One region of the Dactylosporangium cerinum genome, then DNA from elsewhere that is predicted to be linked to it. Evidence: riboswitches for the same ligand, from Rfam matches in the RefSeq annotation. Region 1 holds a riboswitch; the other holds the start of a gene.
What was found. Region 1 has a riboswitch for cyclic di-AMP ahead of ACFPIJ_RS15930 (hypothetical protein). Riboswitches for the same ligand answer to the same signal wherever they lie in the genome.
Positions count from the first base shown of each region.

Region 2: another riboswitch for cyclic di-AMP. It lies ahead of ACFPIJ_RS56660 (C39 family peptidase); the one in region 1 lies ahead of ACFPIJ_RS15930 (hypothetical protein).

Region 1 is NZ_JBHSIU010000018.1:87,220-92,002, forward strand. Features, by position in the region: gene ACFPIJ_RS15920 (class I SAM-dependent methyltransferase) at 33-473, opposite strand; gene ACFPIJ_RS15925 (IS6 family transposase) at 536-1,273, opposite strand; gene ACFPIJ_RS15930 (hypothetical protein) at 1,430-2,257, opposite strand; cyclic di-AMP (ydaO/yuaA leader) riboswitch at 2,730-2,873, opposite strand; gene ACFPIJ_RS15935 (D-alanyl-D-alanine carboxypeptidase family protein) at 3,146-4,390, opposite strand; gene ACFPIJ_RS15940 (sulfite exporter TauE/SafE family protein) at 4,474-4,783, opposite strand, start outside.
Region 2 is NZ_JBHSIU010000118.1:19,344-24,126, forward strand. Features, by position in the region: gene ACFPIJ_RS56655 (transglycosylase domain-containing protein) at 1-475, shown strand, start outside; gene ACFPIJ_RS56660 (C39 family peptidase) at 486-1,355, opposite strand; cyclic di-AMP (ydaO/yuaA leader) riboswitch at 1,533-1,675, opposite strand; gene ACFPIJ_RS56665 (hypothetical protein) at 1,958-2,800, shown strand; gene ACFPIJ_RS56670 (L,D-transpeptidase) at 2,909-4,051, shown strand; gene ACFPIJ_RS56675 (cupin domain-containing protein) at 4,220-4,702, shown strand; gene ACFPIJ_RS56680 (DNA-3-methyladenine glycosylase) at 4,735-4,783, opposite strand, start outside.

The DNA of each region.
Region 1 (4,783 bases):
GCGATCCCGCCCAGGGGTCCGTTGCGTTGAGGCTATCGGCGCAGCCGCAGCACGTTCATCTGGGTCAGTTGGGCGTCTGCGAAGACGTCCACGAGCGGCAACCGGTAGGTAGCAACAGTCTGCATGCGGCCGCGGGGCAGATGTTCCCGGCCGGGATCGCCGACGAGCACCTGGGCGCCGCGCGCCGCAACTGCCGCGCCGGCCTTTCCTGCTGCGATGGCGACCAACCCCGAACCGGCAGCCAGATCCAGAACCCGTCGGCCGGCCACTGCCGCCGGATGGTCCAGGACATATCGGGCGATCGCCTTGCCCCCGGCCCACGCGGAAGACCAGAACGGAGGCGGTCGCTTCACGCCAGCCTGTGCTTCCATCCTGGCCCACCACACGATGGCGTCCTCAGCCAGATACAGCCGCACCTCGGGCACAAAGGGCACCTCGACGAGGCGAAGACGGTCCAGGCGGCGCTGTTGCATGTGCCGATCGCTGCTCGCGCGAAGCGCGGGAGGGCAGGTTGAAGCGAGTGCCGACCTGGTCTTCAGATGGCGGTGGCGAGTTCGGCCAACGCCGCGGCGACGCGGAGTCCGCGTGGGGCGTCGATGCCGAGTTCATAGTGTCCGCGGCGGAGGTTCTGCATGAATGCGTGTCCGGCGATGATCGTCTGGGCGGTCTGGGCGGTCTGGGCGGTCTGGGCGGTCTGTAGTCCGCGCATTGGTCTGAGCCGGTGCTTGAGCTGGCTGTGGTCTGCTTCGACCCGGTTGTTGGCGTGGCGTTCGACGTGGTGCCACGCCGATGGGACCAGGTCATCGAGGACCGCTGGGTACACCGGCGCCGCGTCGGTGATCACCTCGGCGGGCCGTACCTTCATCGTGGCCATCGCCCGGCGGAGGAACCGTCGTGCCGCCACGGCGTCGCGGCGGGCGGACACGAGTACGTCGGTGACCTGGCCGTGCTGGTCGACGGCCCGGTACACGAATCGCCAGACACCGTTGACCTTGACGTATGTCTCGTCGGTGAACCATCTGTCGCCGGGTGCGTGCCGGCAGAACCGGGCCGCGTCGACCAGCAGCGGGGTGAAGCGTTGCACCCAGCGGAAGACGGTGACGTGGTCGACCTCAACACCACGCTCAAGTAGCAACTCCTCGACGTCGCGGTAGGAGAGGTTGTACCGCAGGTAGAGCCGGACGGCGACCATGATGACGTCGGGCGGGAACTGGAACCCGGCGAACGCTGACCGTGGTGGCTGGACTGGACGCCGGCGGTTCGAGTGCTTCACCGTTCAAGCCTGCCTGACCAGGGCATCGATCAATGCAACAGACCCCGCGAAGACAACCGAGAGAAGCCGACCCACGGAACCGGGAGCGCAGCCCGACCCCTCGGCCGCGTCACTATAATGATCAATCCGTGACCGCCGGAGGGAACCCCGGGCGCGCTACGCGACGGCGTCGACAATCTGCTGAGCGAGGGTCTGCCACTTCGCGTAGGCGTCTGGATAGGCGGACACTTGGACGGTTTGCGCCGCTACGGTGATCTGCAGCTGCTCCCAGCCGGGGATCTTCGCCAGCGCGGAGTAGAAGCGGCGCGCGGATTCGTGCGGATCCATCAGCTGGGCGACGGTCCCCCAGTTGGGTCGCTGCTGGAAGAGCCCGACCGAATCGTGGTCGTACCCGACGCCTTCGTTCGGGTGCTTCAACGACTCCGGCAGGTTCGCATTCGCGAGGTTTCTCAGATGGCTTTCCTGCAACGCGGTGGCGATCGCCACCACGAACGCGCGTCGGGGCAGTTTCAGTTGCTGGCCGGCTTCGATGATGGCCACGGCGTTGTTCATCTCGGCCTGGGTCAGCCCGCCGACGGGGCCGCGGACGGTCGGCGACGGCGAGGACGCTGGTGACGACGACGCTGGTGCGCTCGGCTTCGTCTGCGACGGCTTCGGATGGGCCGTGGCCGTTGCGGTCGGTTGCCGGCTGGGCTGTACCTGGCCGCGTTGTTTGCTGCGGGAAGCGTCGTTCTCGGCGACCCTCGCTCGGTCCGCGTCGTCCGCCAGCGCCATGTCGGCATGTACTGCGATACCCGGGGTAGTGGCCGACGATGTCGGCAGCAAAGACCAACCGATCCCCGTGGCGGCGATGATGGCTGCGCCGAGGTACAGCCCGATCCGGGGGCGGGCCGCGTGGCGGCCGCGGCGGGAACGTTGCAGGTGACGAGGGCCGCGAACGTTCGCGGCGCTGTCCTGCTGGACCTCAGTCTCGCCGGTGGACATTCGGCCTCCCTCCGGCCGGCGCGGATTCGGTGCGGCAGCAGACCAAGAACGTCACGCTGCACATCCGGCGGCAAACCGCCGAGGCCGCCGAGGGCGGCGGCTTCCGGAGGGCGGACTGGTTTTGTTGTGCTGTGATGTGAACAGGTGCTGCACGGGAACCTCGACATTGCATGCTGGAACGCGACGGCTGGGGCCGGCGCCGGACGGCGCGGTCGTTCTGCGTCCGGGCGGCCGGTATCGCCCCCTGCCGCCGAAGCTGGTGTCGGCAGGGGTGGTCAGCGGCACTGCCCACTAACTGTCCAAAGTGGACAGTGATAGCTGGGTCGGTGTCGCGTCGTGGGTGTGCGGGTGTCGGCGCCGAAACGGCTACTGAACCGGACACCGTCTCATCACCGTCGACGCCCAATGGGCGCCCGGGCCGCGGGTCGAGGTCAGGCGGCAGATGTGATGCGACGCGAGGGTTTGCACGCACTACTCCTTCCGGCACCGCCTGCCGGGTTAGCTGACGGGTTCGGGCGGGAAGCTCGCCCTACCTCGCGGCACGTGGCCCCGTGGATTCACCCCAGTTGTGCCTGGTTCCCCGGCTCGTGCGAACACGACTCAGCGGATCCACTGTGGAGTCACCCTAGGCGGTGACGGTTAGCCACAGTTGATTTCATGACCCTAGCGGGTACGCAAATGCGCGTGAAGCGTCCGACGGAAATCTAAGCGGAACGTAAGGAATTAACTACACGTTTCAGCTATCGGGCGTTCGGCAGCCCGGCGATGTGATTCGTGTATGACCGGGGGAACGGTCTCCATCGTCGACCGTTCCCCGGTGCGGCCGCCCGTGCCAGGTGCGAACCGGCGCGGGTGTGTTCGGGTGACGCCACAGCAGGACGCCGGCAGTCACCCGTGCGTGATCCTCTCCCACCGGCTGGGTGGTGCGAGTGCCTGAGTGGTCTGCAGGGCAGTGGTTACGGCCGTGGCTGAGGCAGTGAGCTTGAGCGTGCCGACATGGGTCCCCGCTGCAATGTGGCGGCGCGGCATAGTGGTCAGGGTATCGATCTGGTAGGCCAAGCCGGGCCAGCCGAGCACGTCCACGTCGCCGGTTGCGGCAAGGGTTGTGCTCCTGCCCATCGGTCCCCGGGCGGTCGCCACAATATCTCCGGCGCGCACGACCCGGTACTTGTGCGGCAGGCTGCTGCTGGCTTGGATCAGGCGACGGGTGGCCTCGAAGGCGTCTGCCATGTTCGGGCCGGGTGCGAGTACGGCGCCGATGATCCTGAGCCGCTGCCCTTCTGCGGAGATCTCGGCCGCGAAGAGCAGGCAGCCGCCGGCCTCATCGGTGGAGCCGGTCTTGATGCCGACGATCCCGTCCTTACCAAGCTGTGTGTTGACGTTCCTGGCCGGCCCGACGACGGGCAGCGTGGCCTGCGGCATCGCCACAATCTGCGCCAACACCGGCACCTGCATTGCCACCCGGCCCAGGGTGACCTGGTCGGCAGCGGTGCTGACGGTGGACGGTGCGAGCCCGGACGGGTCGGTATAGCGCGTGTCTGCCATCCCGAGGCCGGCTGCGGCCTGGTTCATTTTGGCCACGAACGCATCGCTGCTGCCGGCGTCCCACCGGGCGAGGATGTGGGCGATGTTGTTGGCCGAGGGCAAAAGCAGGGCCTGGAGGGCTTGCCGTTCGGTGAGCACCTCGCCGGCCACAACCTGGACCAGCGACTGGCCGGAGGCGAGCTGAGACGGATAAGCGGCGGCCTCCTCAGCCGAGACGGTCAGCGTGGGGCCGTTCTCGTCCAGGCGCAGGGGATGATCCCGCAGGACAACGTACGCGGTCATCACCTTGGCGACGCTAGCGATCGGCACGGGTCGGGAACCACCGGAGGAGCCCAGCCGGCCGAGCCCGTCAATCTCAACCGCTGACTGCCCGGCCTCCGGCCACGGCAACACTGGCGGAACGCCTGGGATTGCGTATACCCGCGGCACGGTCTGCACGATCCGTGGCGCCGGCACCGGACTGACCAGCCTGAGCGTGACGAATCCGCCGACGGCGAGCACCACGACCACCGCGGCCACAGACAGCCACAGCCCTCGACGACGAGCCTGCCGCGGTACAACCACCGGCTCCACACTGGTCTTGGTCAACTTGAACTCCCCACAGCCGATCGCCCCAAATTTCAAGCCGCGGTACGAACGCGGCGTTCCGCGCTACCCGATGCGACCGCCGGCTAACGTCTCAAAATGCCATCGACTTCATGGCCGTCGGGGAGCTGGCTCGCCACAGTCGAACGTCGTGCCACTGTCCCCATATCGGCATGCCGGAAGGCGATCATCCGGGTGGCCAGCAGCCCTGGCTGCCGGCGCCTCACCCTCACCGTGCGGTCCGAGCCGGCCGGCACCGCGCTCAACTGCTCCGTACGGGCGTGCAGCTCACCCCGCCGCGCCGGGCGGGCTGGTCCTGGAGGGCGACGTCCAGGCCGCCGGCTACGGCATCGTCGCTCTCCCAGATCCGCCGTCACGTCGGGTGTCGCATTATGC
Region 2 (4,783 bases), on a different contig from region 1:
CTACGCCGCGGTCGCCGCCGGAGGCCTGTACTGCCAGCCGCTGCCGGTGCTGTCGATCACCGACACCAACGGCAGACCGGTCGACGCCGCCGCCCCGAAGTGCCGGCAGGTGATCAGCGCCGACGTGGCGGCCGCCGCGACCGACGCGGCCCGGTGCCCGGTCAGCCGGTCGTCGGCGTACAACAAGTGCGACGGCGGCACGGCCGAGAACGTGTCCGGCATCCTCGGCGGCCGCCCGGTCGCGGGCAAGACCGGCAGCTCCGAGTACAACTCGACGGAGACGTTCGTCGGCTTCACCCCGCAGATCGCGGCGGCCGGCATCGCGGTGAACGTGGACAACCCCAACGACCAGGTGGGCAGCGGCGTCGCCGGCTCGGTCAACGCCGCCGTCGCGCAGACCATCGCGGCCGCGCTGCGCGGCCAGCCGGTCCAGGCGTTCCAGCCACCCAGCCGGGTGCGGGCCCTGGGCCGCTGACCGCGCCGGGTCAGGCAGAATACCCGCGCAGGGCGGTCCAGTGGGCGAGCTTGGCCGTCGTCAGCGTGTAGTACCCGACGCCCAGAGCGTCCGCGGGGTCGGCGATCTTCACCGTCCTGCCGCCGTTGCTGTAGCCCACCACCGTGAGGTAGTGGCCGCCCGGGTACGAGTGCGAACCTCCCTTGTCGTCCACAGTGGAGCCGGCGATGTTGGCGACCACGGCGTAGCCGTTGGTGATCGCGTTGACGATGTCCGCCTGCATCCGGTCGATCTCCGCCTGGGTGGCCGACTGACCGGTGATGAAGTGCGACTTGTAGAAGGAGCTCTTCGTGTACGCGTTGAGCGACCGGGTGGTGTCGTCGGCGGAGTTGGTGCCGTTGACGGTCGTGCGCAGGCTCTGGGCGACCTCGGACTGGGACGGGTACAGCTCTCGCGCGGTCAGTGCGATGCGGGTCGCGGCCGGGCCGCAGAAGTAGTAGTTCTCCTGCCAGGCGAACCGGTACGCGAGCTCCTTCGCCGCCGGCGGAGCGGCCGGCGTGGTGGCGGCCGGTGTGGTGGCGGCGGGCGGGGCGGCCGTGGACGGCGCCGCACCGGCGGCCTTCGAGGGGGTGGTCGCGGCGTTGGGCGCCGCCTGCGTCCGCTGCCGGTCACGCGCGGCCGGTGCGGCACCGGACCACGACGGATCCGCGGAGGTCAGCGACTGCGCGTCGGCCATCGGCGCGGGCGCCGAGGCGTGCACGGCCACGCCGACGACCGCCGTCACCGCGAGGACCGCCGCGGCGGCCGCGATCGGCAACACGCGGGAACGTGCCGCGATCGGCAGCACGCGGGAACGTGCCGCGACGGGACTCTGGTGCCTGGGTTTGTACAGGTAGCTCACGGGTACCTCGACAGACATGCTGGATAACGGCTGCTGTTGCCGGTGCCGGACGTGATCCGGGCAGCGGGCCGGCCCGACCGGCGCGGGCCGGTGCGGTGAGGACCGGCGGCTACCGGGCCGGGCCGAGGGTCGAGGTGGTGCGACACGGGTGATACCGGGTCAATGGCTGCACGGTGGTGCTCCTTCCGGTGCCGCCTACCGGGTTAGCTGACGGGTTCGGGCGGGAAGATCGCCCTACCTCGGGGCGCAGGCCCCGCGGATTCACCCCGGTGGTGCTCGGTTCCCCGGCTCGCGTGGACGCGACTCAGCGGATCCGCCGCGGTGTCATCCGAGGTGGGTGACGGTGGGCCGGGCGGATGCGAGGACCCTACCGGGGCGGCGCAAGGGCACCGGATCCCGCCGTGCGGCTCGGCTACCGGGCGAGACGACGGCGTGGCGAACGGACCTGGTGCACACCGTGGGCGGGCCGCCGGTCGGCCGGGTGGCGCCCCCGGTGCACCTCGCCGACCGCGTCCCGGCGCTCTGCGGCCCGCCCGGTCTCCGGTCGGCTGGTCCGCACGCCTGCCAGGACCCCTGGTCAGGGCCACCCCTAAGCTCGCCGGATGCTCCCGGGCGCCGATGATGACCAGCAGCTCAACGGTGCGCAGGTGCGCGGTCCCCGCCACCTCCGCCGCTCCCGCCGGGGGCGGCACGCGACCCGCTTCCGGCTGCGCGCACCCGTGCCGGCGCAGCTGCGCCGGCACGCCGTCGCCGTCGCCGCCGTCGCGGCGGTCGCCCTGTCCGCGACGCTGTCGTCGTCGACCGGGCCGGTCGCCGCGCCGGTGAACGGGGTGGCGCTCGCCGTCGACGACGGACGGTCGGCGGCCGACGCGCCCGCCTCGCGCAGCCGCGCCCGGAAACCCGCCGACGGCGCGGATGCCGCCCCGGCACCGACGACGGCCGCCCCGACGACGGCCGCCAAGCCGCCGGCGTCGCCGTCGCCGGCCGGGCAACCCGCGTCGCCCTCGCCGACCGTGCACGCGCCCGTCGGCGGGCTGACCCAGGCCGAGATGAACAACGCCGTCGCGATCATCGAGGTTGCCCGGCAGCTGAACCTGCCGCGCCGCGCGGCCGTCGTGGGGATCGCCACCGCGCTGCAGGAGAGCCACCTGCGAAACCTCGCGAACCCGAACCTGCCGCAGTCGCTGCAGCATCCCAACGAGGGCGTCGGGTACGACTACGACTCGGTCGGCCTGTTCCAGCAGCGGCCGAGCTGGGGTTCGGTCGACCAGCTGATGGACGCGCGCGAGTCCGCGCGCAGGTTCTTCGCGGCGCTGGCCCGGATCCAGGGCTGGGAGCAGCAGGCCGTCACCGTCGCGGCGCAGCTGGTGCAGCGCTCGGCGTTCCCGGACGCCTATGCGAAGTGGGAAGGGCTCGCCCAGCAGATCGCGGACGCCGTCGGGTAGGGACCGCCTCGCGCGGTCCCGGGTCCTCCGCGATGTCACCCACTTCCCGGCCCGGCCTCGCACGGACGGGCACGACGATGCCCCCATGTCCATGCACAGGCAGAGAACATGAGACGGCCCGGCCGGACGGCCGTTGCGCTGGTCGCGCTCGCGTTGGGAGCGCAACTGGGCCTATCGGCGTGCCACAGTTCGAAGAAGCACACGGCGGCGAAGTGGACCGCTCCCGCGCCGCCGGTGGTCGCGCTGGCCGTCAGCCCGGCGGCGGGTGAGTCGGGGGTGCCGATCAGCACCGAGATCGGCACGAAGGTGAGCGACGGGAAGGTCACCGAGGTCGCCCTGACCGACGCGGCGGGCCAGCGGGTCGCCGGCGAGCTGCGCGACGACGGGTCCTCATGGGTGCCTGCCACCGCGCTGCGCTACGGCACGGCCTACACCGCGAAGGTCACCGCGGCCGGCACCGACAACAAGCCGGTGACCCGGGAGACGGCCTTCACCACGGCGGCGAAGCCCAGCGGCCCGGTCGTCACGTCCGACCTGATGCTGACCAACGGCGGGACCTACGGCGTCGGCATGCCGATCGTCGTGCAGTTCGGCTCCGACGTCCCGCAGGAGTCACGCGCCGCGGTGCAGCAGCGTCTGTTCGTGAAGAGCGATCCGCCGCAGGCCGGTGCGTGGCACTGGTTCGGCGGCCGGCAGGTGATGTACCGGCCGGAGCAGTACTGGCAGCCGGGCACGAAGATCACCGCCCGCAAGGCACTCAACGGCGTGCGGATCGGCGCCGGCCACGCCGACGAGGACTTCGCCGCGACGGTCACCATCGGCCGGAAGCTGACCATCGACATCGACAACGCCACGAAACAGCTGAACGTCTACCAGAACGACGCGCTCGTGCGGAGCATGCCGGTGAGCCTCGGCAAGCCGTCGACGCCGACGTCGAGCGGCGTCACCGTGGTCATGTCGCGGGAGGCCTCGACGGTGTTCCGCACCCCGGAGTACACCGTCGCGGTGCAGTACGCCATGCGGCTGACGTGGGGCGGCCAGTACATCCACGCCGCGCCGTGGTCGGTGGGCGACCAGGGGAGACGCAACGTCTCCCACGGCTGCACCAACGTCTCGACCGCGAACGCGAAGTGGCTGTACGAGCAGACACTCGTCGGCGACCCGGTCACCACGCGCAACACCGGGGTCCCGCTGGATCCCGGTGACGGCTGGACCGCATGGGACCTGTCCTGGGCCGACTACAAGACCTGACGCGCCGGCCCGGCGAGGCTGTTTCCCGCCGGGCACCCGAACCAGCGAACCCGAACCAGCGAACCCGAACCAGCGAACCCGAACCAGCGAACCCGAACCAGCGAACCCGACCAAGGAACTCCGACCAGGGAAATCCGACCAAGGAGTTCGATCCAGAGAGGAAGGACCATGGAAGTCATCCGCGCCTCGAGCCGGGGCCGGCCGGCCCCGCAAGAGTGCTACTCCGGCGTCGTGTGGATCGACCGGGACGTCACCGGTCTGGAAGCGTCCCACCTGCGGGCGTTCCACGCGCAGTTCAGTCCCGGTGCCCGGACGGCCTGGCACCGCTGCCCGTACGAACGGATCCTGACCGTCCTGCACGGCGTGGGCCGGGTGCGGCGCCGGGGCGGCCCGGTCCACGAGGTGCGCGCCGGGGACACCGTCGTCGTCGCGGCCGGTGAGTGGCACTGGCACGGCGCGGCACCGAACACGCCCATGGCCGTGGTGTCGGCACACGAGACCGGACCGGACGGCACCGGCACGGACGGCACCGGCACCGGCACGCAGTGGGGCGAGCAGGTGACCGACGCCGAGTACCGGCTGCCACCGATCACCGCGATGATCCGCCAGCCGGACCGGGACCGGGTCCCGCAGCGCGAGGCGTGCTGGTAGCGCTTCCCGGTTCCGGTGCCGTCCCGCGGCTGTCACGGCCGCGGGGTCCGGGCCCTGGCGGTGTGCCGGCGGTACGCGCTC